Regions from separate parts of the Proteiniborus sp. MB09-C3 genome, predicted to be linked through region 1. Evidence: riboswitches for the same ligand, from Rfam matches in the RefSeq annotation. Region 1 holds a riboswitch; each other region holds the start of a gene.

What was found. Region 1 has a riboswitch for cyclic di-GMP ahead of QO263_RS01060 (transglutaminase-like domain-containing protein). Riboswitches for the same ligand answer to the same signal wherever they lie in the genome.
Region 2: it holds a riboswitch for cyclic di-GMP, as region 1 does, so the genes downstream of both, QO263_RS02680 (tetratricopeptide repeat protein) here and QO263_RS01060 (transglutaminase-like domain-containing protein) in region 1, are expected to answer to the same signal.
Region 3: it holds a riboswitch for cyclic di-GMP, as region 1 does, so the genes downstream of both, QO263_RS06380 (methyl-accepting chemotaxis protein) here and QO263_RS01060 (transglutaminase-like domain-containing protein) in region 1, are expected to answer to the same signal.
Region 4: it holds a riboswitch for cyclic di-GMP, as region 1 does, so the genes downstream of both, QO263_RS12760 (type II secretion system protein) here and QO263_RS01060 (transglutaminase-like domain-containing protein) in region 1, are expected to answer to the same signal.

The regions. Positions count from the first base shown of each region.
Region 1 covers NZ_CP127161.1:216,618-219,872, forward strand. The annotation lists gene QO263_RS01050 (DUF364 domain-containing protein) at 1-545, shown strand, start outside; gene QO263_RS01055 (hypothetical protein) at 604-945, shown strand; gene QO263_RS01060 (transglutaminase-like domain-containing protein) at 948-1,742, opposite strand; cyclic di-GMP riboswitch class I at 1,756-1,840, opposite strand; gene QO263_RS01065 (class D sortase) at 1,954-2,691, opposite strand; gene QO263_RS01070 (collagen binding domain-containing protein) at 2,855-3,255, opposite strand, start outside.
Region 2 covers NZ_CP127161.1:558,737-561,991, reverse strand. The annotation lists gene QO263_RS02685 (metalloprotease family protein) at 1-260, opposite strand, end outside; gene QO263_RS02680 (tetratricopeptide repeat protein) at 280-1,320, opposite strand; cyclic di-GMP riboswitch class I at 1,414-1,498, opposite strand; gene trhA (PAQR family membrane homeostasis protein TrhA) at 1,718-2,398, opposite strand; gene QO263_RS02670 (hypothetical protein) at 2,573-3,070, opposite strand; gene gcvPB (aminomethyl-transferring glycine dehydrogenase subunit GcvPB) at 3,191-3,255, opposite strand, start outside.
Region 3 covers NZ_CP127161.1:1,324,812-1,328,066, reverse strand. The annotation lists gene QO263_RS06380 (methyl-accepting chemotaxis protein) at 1-1,679, opposite strand, end outside; cyclic di-GMP riboswitch class I at 1,824-1,909, opposite strand; gene QO263_RS06375 (TetR/AcrR family transcriptional regulator) at 2,167-2,955, shown strand; gene ytaF (sporulation membrane protein YtaF) at 3,036-3,255, shown strand, end outside.
Region 4 covers NZ_CP127161.1:2,609,990-2,613,244, reverse strand. The annotation lists gene QO263_RS12770 (type IV pilus twitching motility protein PilT) at 1-368, shown strand, start outside; gene QO263_RS12765 (type II secretion system F family protein) at 384-1,589, shown strand; cyclic di-GMP riboswitch class I at 1,667-1,756, shown strand; gene QO263_RS12760 (type II secretion system protein) at 1,902-2,300, shown strand; gene QO263_RS12755 (prepilin peptidase) at 2,490-3,251, shown strand.

The DNA of each region.
Region 1 (3,255 bases):
CTGAGGATTTGCAAAGAGGTTTAGGCTGTGCTGTTATAAATGCAGCAAATAAATACATACGTACTACTAAATCTACTGAAGATATGGATACATTATATGAAAAAATAACATCTAAAGATACTGTAGGTGTAATCGGACATATGCCTCCTTTAGTTAAAAATCTAGCATCAAGGGTAAAAAGATATATTCCCTTTGACAGAGCAATAGATATTCAAGGAAGTGTTGAAGGCGCTTCAGTATATCCAATTTCAATGCAAACTGAATTATTGCCTCAATGTGATGTAGTTATTATAACTGGAACAACTATGATAAATCATACAACTGATGAAATACTTAAGATGTGTACGAATGCTCGTGAAATAGCTCTTATAGGCTTCTCCGTCCCATTTTATCCTAAAGCCTACAAAGCTAGTGGTATAACAGCAATAAGTGGAATTGAATTTATGAATGACTGCAAAGAAACACTATTCAAGAAAATATCTAGAGGATGCGGAAGATTAACTATGCATGAATATGGAAATGGTCATTTCTGTAGGATTATATGATAAAAGAAAGACATCAATGACTCTTTTTTATTACATGATTTAAGATTTGAAGTCCTTTTTGGAAATTAACAGGCTATTTAGGGGTAATGACAAGCTTATACTTAATATGTTATTCTATTCTTCTGTATCAGGCTGGGTATGTCTCTATACTTTTAAGGCTTTAAAGGGCGATTTTAAAGGTATAGCTAATTTACCCTATAAAGGAAGCAGGGCGTTTGTCACTAAGGAATTTTATATGGTTATAGGAGGTACTATATCTCCTATGGTATGGCATCTAATAGTCGTTTTAGTAGTATCTATTATAATACTTCCAGATTCTGTCTACATTCGCATTGCCTTTTTAGTTTATTCAGCATATAGAAAAACCACTGGCCTAAACCAGTGGTTTCTATTAACATAGTACTAGTATTGTTTTTCTATTTTATATTCTTTCTCGTCTTTTATCATTGAGCTAGCTGCATTTTCTTTTTTAAGTGCTGCATCATAAGTTGTATCTATAGTTACCCATTCCTTAGAATCTTCTAGATATACTTGATTCCATGCATGATATGCTTCTACATCATTTTTTCTTCCCATAACTAGCTTTGTAGGTACATCTAGGCTTCTAAGCATTGCTGCAAATAATGTAGCATAATCATAACATATTCCCTTTGAAGCTTTTAATATAATGTCTATGGAAGGTATGTATCCTGCTTGTACACTTGCAGCCTTGTCATTATCGTAGCTAATATTGTTTATAATAAAATTGTAAATTGCAATTACTTTTTCCTTGTCATTTTTTGCATTCTTAGCTAATTCTTTGGCTTTTTTCATAGCCTCCATGTTTTCGTTCCAGTTTATTATCTGATTAGATTGTAGGAACACTTTATTAGCATCTGATAGCTTTAGATTTATCTCTTCTTTTTCTACTTGTCTATATTTGTTACCTTCTACATTTTCTAAAATAGAAACAGTATATTTTCCATCTCCAAGCTGTAACGGATAGCTGTTGTTTGCTTTTATATCATAAGTATATTTTATATCGCCTTTAGTAATCATTACTTTTGCTGCAACATCCTTTTTTGGTATATAAGTGATAGTTACTAATCCATTTTCTAATTGGCTTTTATCAATATTTGAATTTGAAGCAAAAGCTATTGTAGAAAGTAATAATAATGAAATGACTAGTAAGAAGAGCACAAGATTTCTCTTTAACATAAAAAACTCTCCTTTCGGTAACTGGCTGCCATCTTATTTTTAAGTAAGGCCCTTTAGCTTTGCGTCCCTAGCTTTCACTAGGTTTGCCTTTATCGGTGAAAAGTCACTGATAAAAAAATATATTTATTTTCTTAATTTTACCATAGCTTGTCCAATTATTGCATAGGGCTACAGTCCTATGATTCTATTTTCATAGCTTACGGTTTAAGGATTATTCAAGTATTTTCCCTTTTATAATCAGCCTATGAGTTGGGTTCTTCATAGGGTGGCAGGTTATTAAGGTTATTTCTTTATCCTCCTTATTACTATATAATACCCAGACTTCTTCTGGATAAACATATAGCTTTTCTGTAACAGTATATTCAAACTGACTATCTCCAATATCTACTACTATTTTATCTTCAATCTCGACCTCTTCTAGTCTATTGAAGTTCCTTCCAAAACTACGATTTCTATGTCCTGCTATGGCATAGTTTCCGATTTCTCCTGCTCTCCCTGTGTTTTCCACACTGGCTACTGATATGTTTAGGTTGTTTTGCGTAGCTCCTTTTAGTATGGGCTGACTGAATTTGATTTTTTCTATTTTAAGAATACCTTCCATGTGCTTTTGTATATATTCTTCTCTTTCTTGTGCTACTCTTTCTGCTTCTTTTCTCTTCTTTTCTTCCCTATCTGCTTCTTCTTTCTTTTTCTTTTCTCTTTCTCTTATCTCACGGGAGTTTAGTTCTTCGATTGCGCCTATTTCTAATTCCTCCTCGCCGTATGACTCTAAGCTATTAATTTCTTCTTCCTCTTCCATATCTACACTATCTATTCTAGAGAGGCTTTGCTGCCACTCTTCTATAAGTTTAGATTGTTTGTAGTCTGCATATAGCTCTGATGCTTTTGGATATGCAGCTATGAATAAACCTGTGATGATTATTATCCATGGTATTATTTTTCTCTTCATTCTTTACCCTGCCTTTAAATCATCTTTTTAATGATAATTTTATCATCTATATATTCTTCAATACTAGTAGTTTTATGTTTAAAAGGCAGAGATTTTAGCCTCTGCCTTTCATACTATTTCCCTTTACTTCGTATAGCACCCTTTTGCTGTAGTTCTACTTTTTTTATACTATTTTTCTTCTTAGGAATAGTCCTAGAAATACTAATAGTAATCCTGTTATATAATATCCTATTTTGCTGCCTTCCCCAGTTTTAGGAAGTACTGTGCCTAATGGGATATCGTCTACATCTATCTCGATGAGCTCTTCTGTCCCATCTGGATGTCTTATGACAAATTTATCCTTGCCCTTAAATCCAGGGTTTGGAGTGTACTTCCAGTTGCCATCTTCGTCAAACTCAACTGTTCCGTTTTCTGGTGGTGTGACTATTGTTGGTTCTTCTGGTTCTGGTTTAGGTTCTGGCTCTGGTTCAGTTGGTTTTTCTGGCTCTTCTGGTTTTGTTGGTGGTTCTGTTGGTTTCTCTGGTTCTTCTGGTTTTGTTGGTGGTTCTGTTGGTTTCTCGGGTT
Region 2 (3,255 bases), 340 kb from region 1:
ACTGGTATAGCAGCAGGCAGTGAAATTAATGCACCAATTACCGTATTTACTATAAAAGGCCCTACGCCTATTAGAATTTGCTGCTTCGCATTTTTAGGCTCTTCATGAACCACATAGCCTGATGGATTTCCAAACCTAAAATAGCAAATATCAAAGATTGCAATCCTAGATGTTTTGCAAAACAGTTGATGAGCAAGCTCATGAACTATTACTCCAGGAAAAGTTATTATTGATATTAAAAATCCTGGTATGATAAACATAATATTACACCTCGCTTATTTATCTCCATTGATATGTTCCGTTAAAAATTGATGTCAAAAATTCGGTTTCATATTCAGCATTTTTATCTACAAGAAGATTAAACATATTGTCTCTTTCACTTATCATATCGTTATAATGATAAGCTAGAGAGAGATTTGAAACAGCTTGATTGTTATCTTTGTCAAGTTTATATGCTTTTTCTGCCATTTCCAAAGCAACTTCGTCATTATTTCTCTTAAGCTCTATTTTGGATATAGTTATGTATGCTCCTGGATTTTCAGCATTCATGCTCAACACTTCTTTGCAGTATTCTAAAGCTTCATCGTATCTTTCTTGTTCCCTACATATTGCGGCAAGAAAAAAGTATGCAGAATGAAATTCAGGTTTAGAATTAATAACTTCTCTTATTAAAATTTCAGCATAATCAAACTCTCCAAACTCATATAGAGCATCTGCTAAATAATACTTTCCTGCAACATCTTCTGGATGTTCATTCACATAAGTTTCTAGCTGAGCTACAAGTTCTTCAGTATAATAGTCCTGCTCTGAACTATTCAATATTTTATTTAAGCCTTCATTGAGGAAATAAAATGTAGCTATATTATCCATAACAGTATCAATCCTGTCTATTAAGTCTTCTTCTGCCTCTTCCCCTATTATCATATCAATTGCATCTATTGCTTTATCAATTTTATCATTCTCATAATATGCAATACTAAGCTTAGCCAAAACAAGAGTTGAGTCAGGATACTTGTTTAAAACCCTTTCATACTCATTCATAGCAGTAATGTATTTTCTTTCATTTTCAGCCCTAGCCCCTCTTTCATAAGCAACACCTGCTTTCAGTAGAGCTGGAAACATTATAAGAGATAGAATAGTAACAATAAATATAATACCAAAGAAAGCTTTTATCCATAGTGGTATTGGACGATTTGATAATTTGTCCCTACACTCGCTACACAAAGGTGCTTTATACTCAGGTTCTACTACTGAACTACTGCAATTCAAACATGCAACTATCTCATCAGCATCGTTTGCTTTTTCGATATCCTCTGTCATAATTTTGTCCTCCTTCCAAGTTATTTTAACAATAAAACAAAAAATCCCTACATGTCGAAAAGGCATGGAGAGATATGGGCTTACATGCAATAATCTGGTGGCCCAGCTACCATGGTCATTTGACTTTAGGCCTGTAGCCTTGCGTCCTTATTTTTCAATAAGTTTACCTTTTTCAAAAATTATCCTGCTAGCTTTGTTTTATCACCAAAATATTATACCAAAATCTTTATTTTATGTCTGCAAAATATCGTTGATTAATAGAGTGTTTTCCTAATTATGTGCTTTTTAGTACTTTAGTACTATAGCTAAGATTTAATAGCTTTGCATTATTTTTTTATTATTGTTTCATCTAATTGAGATTATAGTATAATGAAAAAGCTGAGAATTCTCAGCTTTTTCATTTCAAATATATAAATATTCCTAGAAAGTGCATTACACTTCCGCCTAGTACAAATAAATGCCATATAGCATGGTTATAAGGAATTTTCTTTACTGAATAAAATATTGTTCCTAATGTATAGACTATTCCACCTGCCAATAACCAAATGAAAAATCCTTTCGGCACCATCTGCAGCATAGGCCTTACTGCTATAACTACTATCCAGCCCATAAGCACATACATAAGTACAGAAACCATTTTAAACTTATCGAATTTATTATAGGTGAATATCTTAAATCCTATGCCAAATAACGCTATAGTCCATACAGCAACTAATATACCTATTCTCCAATATCCTGTCATAGATAGCAATGTAACTGGAGTATAAGTACCTGCAATAAATAAAAATATTGAAGAATGGTCAAATACTCTAAGTATCTTTTTTATTTTTTCATTTTGAAAGCTATGATATAGGGTTGAAGATGTATACAGACAGATGGAGCAAAATCCATATATGCTGAAGGCCACTATTGATATTGTACTTTTATCCCAAATAGCATATATGAGCAAAATAGTCAAAGTGACTACGCTAAATAGAACACCTACGCCGTGAGTTATGCTGCTGGCTATTTCCTCCTTTATAGAGTAAGCCTTCTTTGAAATTTCATTAACTCCCAAAGATTTATTTAATTCATTCATTAAATCACTCTCCTCTTTTAATATCTCTAAATATATTATACACCATGTAGTATTAAAAAACACTAGTAGTAGTATTAAAAAACACCATAAATATAAAAAAATCAGGAATCTAAACTCCTGATTTTTTTCAATGCCGCAATAAACCCGCAGTTATCTGCGGGTCTAAACATTTAGCTATCCTCTTAAGTCAACCTTTAAAGGCCTTCCTTTTTCATTTAATGTAATCTTAGTGATCTTGACCAATTTTTTCTCATCATTGATCTTGTCGCATTCAAGTACTTGATATGTCTTGGAAGTATCTCCATTAGCTTTATAAACATCACCAAGTAATTTAAAAAATGAGTATGGATGATCTGGATCTTTTAGACAAATCATTGATGAATTTTGTTTTAACATAGTGTCAGTAATTAACTTTGCATAATCAATATCCTTAAGATCTCCAATTAAATAGTATTCAGCTTCATCAGCTAAGTCTTCGAAGCTTTTAACCTGCTTCATTGAAGAATTTCCCTTAGCTACAGCACCTATTGTAGCAAAAAGAGGTAGAATTCCCCATCCTTTGTGACCTGAAACCACAAAAGAGTCTTTATTAGCTACTGCTTCTTCGATATAGCTTGCAAATGCTTCTGTCATAAATTCTTGGTCTACTAATTTTTTCAACATTGGATTCATATAATCACTCCATCAAAAAATTATAACTATTTTTATAGTTTTGTCATATTGTTATTTTTTTATCCAGCAATATAAAAATTCAGGCAAGGAGCATGCCTTACCTGAATTTAAGATTAATATTTATTTACTCCATTTTAAGATAAGGTCTTTTGCTGCCTTAGCTTCATCTATTCTTCTAACTGGTG
Region 3 (3,255 bases), 1.1 Mb from region 1:
GTTTCCAATAGCTCTTCTGCTAAATGAGCTAGCTCTTGTGCAGAGCTTGCTACTTCCTCCATAGAAGCAGTCTGTTCTTCAGAAGCCGCAGATACTTCTTGGCCAGAGGCTGCTGTCTGTTGTGATATAGCTGCAATGCTATCTATCGATTTAACTATTTCATTGCTTTCAGAAGCTATCTGCTGTGTAGCTGCACTCACTTCATTTATTTGTTCTGCCACGTTTTCAACTTCCTTAACTATAGACTTAAAAGTATTTCCTGCCTTGTTTACTGCTTCTACTCCTTCAAGAATTTCTTGTCCTCCAGATTCAATAACATTGACTGCACGGTTTGTCTCGCTCTGAATATCTTTTATTAATCCTTCAATTTTCTGGGTCGAAGCAGAAGATTGCTCAGCTAAGTTTCTTACCTCTTCAGCAACAACTGCGAATCCCCTTCCCTGTTCGCCTGCTCTAGCAGCTTCTATAGCAGCATTAAGAGCTAGTAGATTTGTTTGATCCGCAATATTCTTAATGACATCTACAATCTGTCCAATTTCTTCTGATTTTTTTCCTAAGGCATTAACAACATTCGCACTTTCTATGGAAACCTGCTTTACTCTATCAATTTTTCTTACTGCATTTTCTGCCTCTCTTACTCCTTCGTTGGCAGCATCAGAAGCATTCTTACTTGCATTAGTTACAGATTCTGTATTTGCTGCAGCCTGCTGTATTGCAGAAGAAATTTGACCTATATGGGAGCTGGTAGCCTCTAATTCTTCGGATTGTGCTGCGGCACCGCTGGACAGCTCCAGTATAGTTTTAGATACTTGCTCGGCAGCAGCTGTTGTTTCTTCAGATGATGCTGATAACTCCTGACTATAGGCGGCAACACTTTGAGAAGCTTCTGTAATCTTTATTATCATATCTCTTAGCCTATCAGTCATTATGTTAAAGGAATTTGCTAATTCACCAATTTCATCTTTATTTTTAACCTTTATAGCTTGTACTGTTATATCACCTTCAGCTATTTTTTTCGTAGCTCCAGCCATTACTGTTATTGGCTTGGAAATTATATTAGATATGTATAAAGAGACTATTATTCCTGTTAGTACGCTTAGTACAATTATAATAATCAATATGACTAATGTTTCTGAATATAGCATGTCGCTTCCATTATTAGCCGCCTCTGCTAATTCACTTTTTTGCTTTACGAGATAATTGATTTTTATTTCTATTTGCTCAGAATTAAGACGATTTACCATAGTTTGTTGATTAGCTTCCTCAATTTTGCCACTTGTAGCTAATGCAATAGCACTTTCCTCGTTAGGCTTTAGTATTTCCCACAGTTTTGTTATTTCAGAATATATACTTCTACCTTCCTCATCTACTATTGTACTTTTAAAATCCTCTAAGTTTTTTTCAAATTCCTCAAATGTAGACTTCATACTTTTAGCAGCTGTTTCCCGTCCTTTAGAATCTACTGCTAATATCAGCATTCCCCTGTCCTCTCCCAAGGATGCTAGATTTATTTGTGCATCTTTAATATATTCAATGCCTTTTAAGTGCATGTCATATAAAACAGTTAATTCATTGTTAATTACTGAAAGACTGTATATTCCAACACCACCTAATATAATCATTAAAATAATTAAGGCACTGAATCCAAATATTAGCTTTTTTCTCACTGTCAATTTCATTTATAATTCTCTCCTTTAGAAATTATGATAAACTAACACCTTGCTAAGAGAACAACCTTTTCTACAAATATCAGCCTTTTTAAATAGATGCAAGAAAGCTGTGAGTTCTGTTAAAACCACAGCTAAAAAATCATGGAAAAACATATTTACAACCCAGTCATTATAGTGTCGTACATGTCATATCCGTGGTTTCGCGTCTCTATCCTTCGATAAATTAGCTTTTTATATATTTTCATTGTATTGTACAAATAGTTTTTACATATAATATTACTATATTAGACACCACGTATTATTGTAGTACTATTTTCCACTTTTGTCAACATTTTATGCTATAATAAGGAAAAAGTTCTATGGTAATCTCAAACATATCCATTTACTACTCTTATGACACAATAGGCGGGGTATATATTAATATCTGCTTTATAAAATTAATACATTTTATGAAGCGAATATAATAATAAATTACAAAATAATGGGAGTGATTGTTATGGACAAAAGCCAGATATATCGTCAAAAAATACTTTCTTGTGCAAAAGAAATCCTAGAGATTAATGGCGAAGATGCTATTACTATAGATAATATTGCAAGAAAGTGTAAAATCAGTAAATCCACTTTTTATAATTATTTTTCTAATAAAGAAGACTTAATAAACCATCTAAACAGTTTCTCTGATATAGATGGTTTTTTTGTTTCTGGGACAAGAGAATTGATTTTACTTAAGGCAATTGAAGCTTTTCCCAGATTCGGATTTAACGAAATTGATATGGATAAAATCGCCAAGCTAGCAAAAATAAAAAGGACTACTATATATAATTATTTTTCTAGCAAAGAGGAACTATGGGAAAACTGTATTAGATATATTGTTGATAAGCAAAAAAGTATTATAGAGTCTATTGTGCTCGCTGATGAGAATCCTGTAGAAGTAATGGATAATTATATAGACTCTTTATTTAAGCTAGAAAATGAGTATTATAATGCTATCATAATAGTAAGCAAATACCATTACATAAGCAATAAAAAAATGCAAGAATTGCTTAAGGAATTAATCGATATAAAAATAAAATTATTTTCTTCAATAATTGAAAATGGGAAACAGAAAGGAAGCTATAAAAAGGATATAAATTCTATTAATACAGCAAAACTTATTACGACTTTTTTATTTGGATTAAGTTTTATCGATGCAGAAGATATTGGTGAATCGAAAAAAAAACTTTTTAACTTACTTCATAATTTTATAAAAGAAAATAACTTATCTAAGGAAGTACATGAGCCTTGATAAAAGAAACATCCCTTGTAACCTTTTAATTACTAAAGAGTATTATGATAATGTTAGATTTTAGTTGAGGGGGCGTTTCTGTGTTAGAAGCCTTATTATTAGTTATAGCTTTATCCTTAGATGCTTTTGTAGCTAGCATTGCTTATGGAACAAGTAAGATTAAAATACCTATTTCATCGGTAGCCGTTATTAGTACTATTTGCTCCTTTATTCTTGCGATTTCTCTTTTTTTAGGATCCATATTGAAAATGGTATTGCCAAACAGATTTGCTACTACAATTAGCTTTATAGCTCTTATGC
Region 4 (3,255 bases), 1.5 Mb from region 1:
ATACATTAGGAGCTGCAAAGACCATAGATAGGATAATAGATGTATTTCCTCCTTATCAGCAGCAGCAAATTAGAATTCAATTTTCTTCGGTTATTCAGGGAATTGTATCTCAACAGCTTTTACCTAGATTAGATGGAAAAGGCAGAGTAGCTGCATTTGAAGTCATGATTGTTACTTCTGCAATTAGAAATTTAATAAGAGAAGAAAAATCTCATCAAATTGATACAGCAATCCAAACCGGTGCCAAGTTTGGTATGCAGACAATGGATAATTCACTATTATCTTTATACAAAAGAGGCTTGATAAGTGGGGAAACGGCACTGAATCAGTCTGTAAATACTGATATTATCAGAAACTATGTATTATAATCAGGTGGTGATTTTATGCAGTTTATGTATAGAGCAGTTACAGATAGCGGACAAATTATAGAAGGAATCTATGAGGCTAACAGTGAACAAGAAGTACTATCGATGCTAAGAAATAACGAATACATGCCTATATCAATAGAGCATAAAGAGGAAGAAAAACCAGTATCGTCTTATTTTTCGAAAAAGGTTACTAAAAAGGATATAGCAGTATATTGCAGGCAGTTCTACACAATGCTAAATGCAGGTGTCAGCATAATTAAATGTCTAGATATATTGGAAGTCCAGACTGAAAATAAAGCAATGAGAAATGCAACAAGAGCTGTTTTTGATGATGTACAAAAAGGAATGACTTTATCTGAATCAATGAGAAAATACGAAAAGGTTTTTCCTAGCTTGCTAGTAAACATGGTTGAGGCAGGAGAAGTAAGTGGTAACCTTGATGTAATAATGGAACGAATGGCAATACATTATGAAAAAGAGAATAAAATCGAAAATAAAGTAAAAGGAGCAATGATTTACCCCATTGTTCTAGGAGTTGTTTCAATAGCAGTAGTGATTTTCTTGTTAGTGGCTGTCATGCCTACTTTTATTGGAATGTTTGAAAGCAGTGGAATAGAATTGCCAGCTCCAACTAAATTGCTTTTAAGCATCAGTGATTCTCTCAAAAACCAGTGGTATATATATTTAGCTTCAATACTTATTTTAGCACTTATTATAGGATATTTTGGAAAGCAAGAATCTGGAAGATTATTTATTGATGGGTTAAAGCTTCGAATACCAATTTTTAAGGACACAAGCATAAAGATAGCTACTTCAAGATTTACTAGAACATTGTCTACGCTTCTATCAAGTGGGATACCCTTACTTCAAGCTCTAGATGTAGTATCAAAAATAGTCAACAACAGGTTTTTAAGCCTTAGACTAGAAAATGCAAAGGAAGAAGTAAGGAAAGGAATTCCTCTATCCAGAACAATTAAAGAAGTTAGGGTATTTCCTCCTATGGTGGATTCAATGATAAAAATAGGAGAAGAATCAGGCTCACTAGATGAAATACTAAATAAGAGCGCAGACTTCTATGACGAAGAGGTAGAGGTAGCCATTCAAAAAATGACAGAAATGCTCCAACCTCTTCTAGTAGTATTCATGGCGCTAGTAGTGGGATTTATAGTCATAGCCATGGCACTGCCAATGTTTGACATGGTCAATACTGTACAGATGTAAAAGCAAAAAAACACTAGAAAAATAGCAAATTTTGTATTGACAGGATTTAGTAACTAAAATATTATTGTAGATATCAACAGAATAATTGGCAAAGCTATTGAAAAATAGCGACGCAAAGCTAGAGTCTAAAGCTACTGAGAAGTAGCCATGATCGTTCAGCTGCATAAATAATTTAGTGTTATTTGTGCAGCTTTTTTTGTACCAAAGGACAATTTTTTAATACTATTTTCGAAGGGTGGTGGTTTAGAAAAGAAATAATAGTTGCATCTATTATATGGTATTGATAAAAAATAATAACAAGGGGGAACAGATATGTTCGAATTTATTTTAAAGCAGTTAAAGCAGTTAAAGCAAAATAAAAAAGGATTTACTTTAGTGGAGTTAGTTGTTGTTATAGCTATACTGGGTATATTGGCAGCTATTGCGGTACCTAAGCTAACTACATCAAGAAAAGCAGCAGCAGATACTGCACATCAGGCTAATATTAAAGTACTTACAAGTGCAGCAACAATGTATATAGCAGATGAAGGAGTCCCAACTGAGGCTGATGTAGTATGGACAGAAGCAAATAAAGACGATGATAATGGTTGGGGAAATTATCTTCAGGAATGGCCTAAAGCACCTACTGGAATCTCTAACGCAGAAGTTAATGGAAAAGATTATAAAGTAACGATTTCTACTGGCGGAGATATAACAGTATCAAATGAGTAGAATTGAGAACCTAGAGAGAAGAGCACAAGAACAGGAATTTTATCCTGAAGGACCTCAGGGACAGGAACCTTGTCTCACATAATATAACTTTTGAAGGACTTCAGGGACAGGACCTTGTCCCACATAATATAACTTTTTAATTGAAATGCTTCAAAGTAAACAGAAAATTTGACTAAAGGAGAGCTTACCATGTACATACTAACATTCATATTCGGAACTTTAATAGGTTCTTTTCTAAATGTATGCATATACAGAATACCTAGAGAAGAGTCTATAGCTTATCCTTCTTCCCATTGTCCTAAATGCAGCACTCCTTTAAAATGGGACAACCTTATTCCTGTACTTAGCTTTCTATTGCAAAAAGGCAAATGTAGATATTGTGGGGAGTCCATTTCCCCACAGTATCCCATTGTTGAACTATTGAATGGTATTTTATATGCTATATTTTTTCATTTTTATGGATTATTAATTGATTTCTTTTTTTATAGCTCTATTGTGAGCATTTTAATTGTCATTAGCTTAATAGACTACTATCATCAAATAATACCGGATTCTTTAGTAATTATTATTTTCATAATAACTATTATTCATAAGCTCACATTATTTATATTGTATAAAACACCATTTAATCTAATGAATAGCATATTAGCTCTATTATTAGGAGGAGGATTATTTCTAGTTATTGCTATAGTCTCAAAAGGTGGCATGGGAGGAGGAGACATAAAGCTTATTAGTGTATTAGGCTTTATGCTTGGAATAAAGAAGCTTCTTTTGAACATATTATTATCCTTTATAATTGGAGCCGTTTTTTCAGTATTCTTATTACTCCTAAATAAAAAAGGGAAAAAAGATGCTATACCTTTTGGACCTTTTATCAATATTGCATTTATTGTTACTCTATTTTTCGGAGACAGAATTATTAATTGGTATGTTCTAAGGTTTTTAGTCTAGGGAG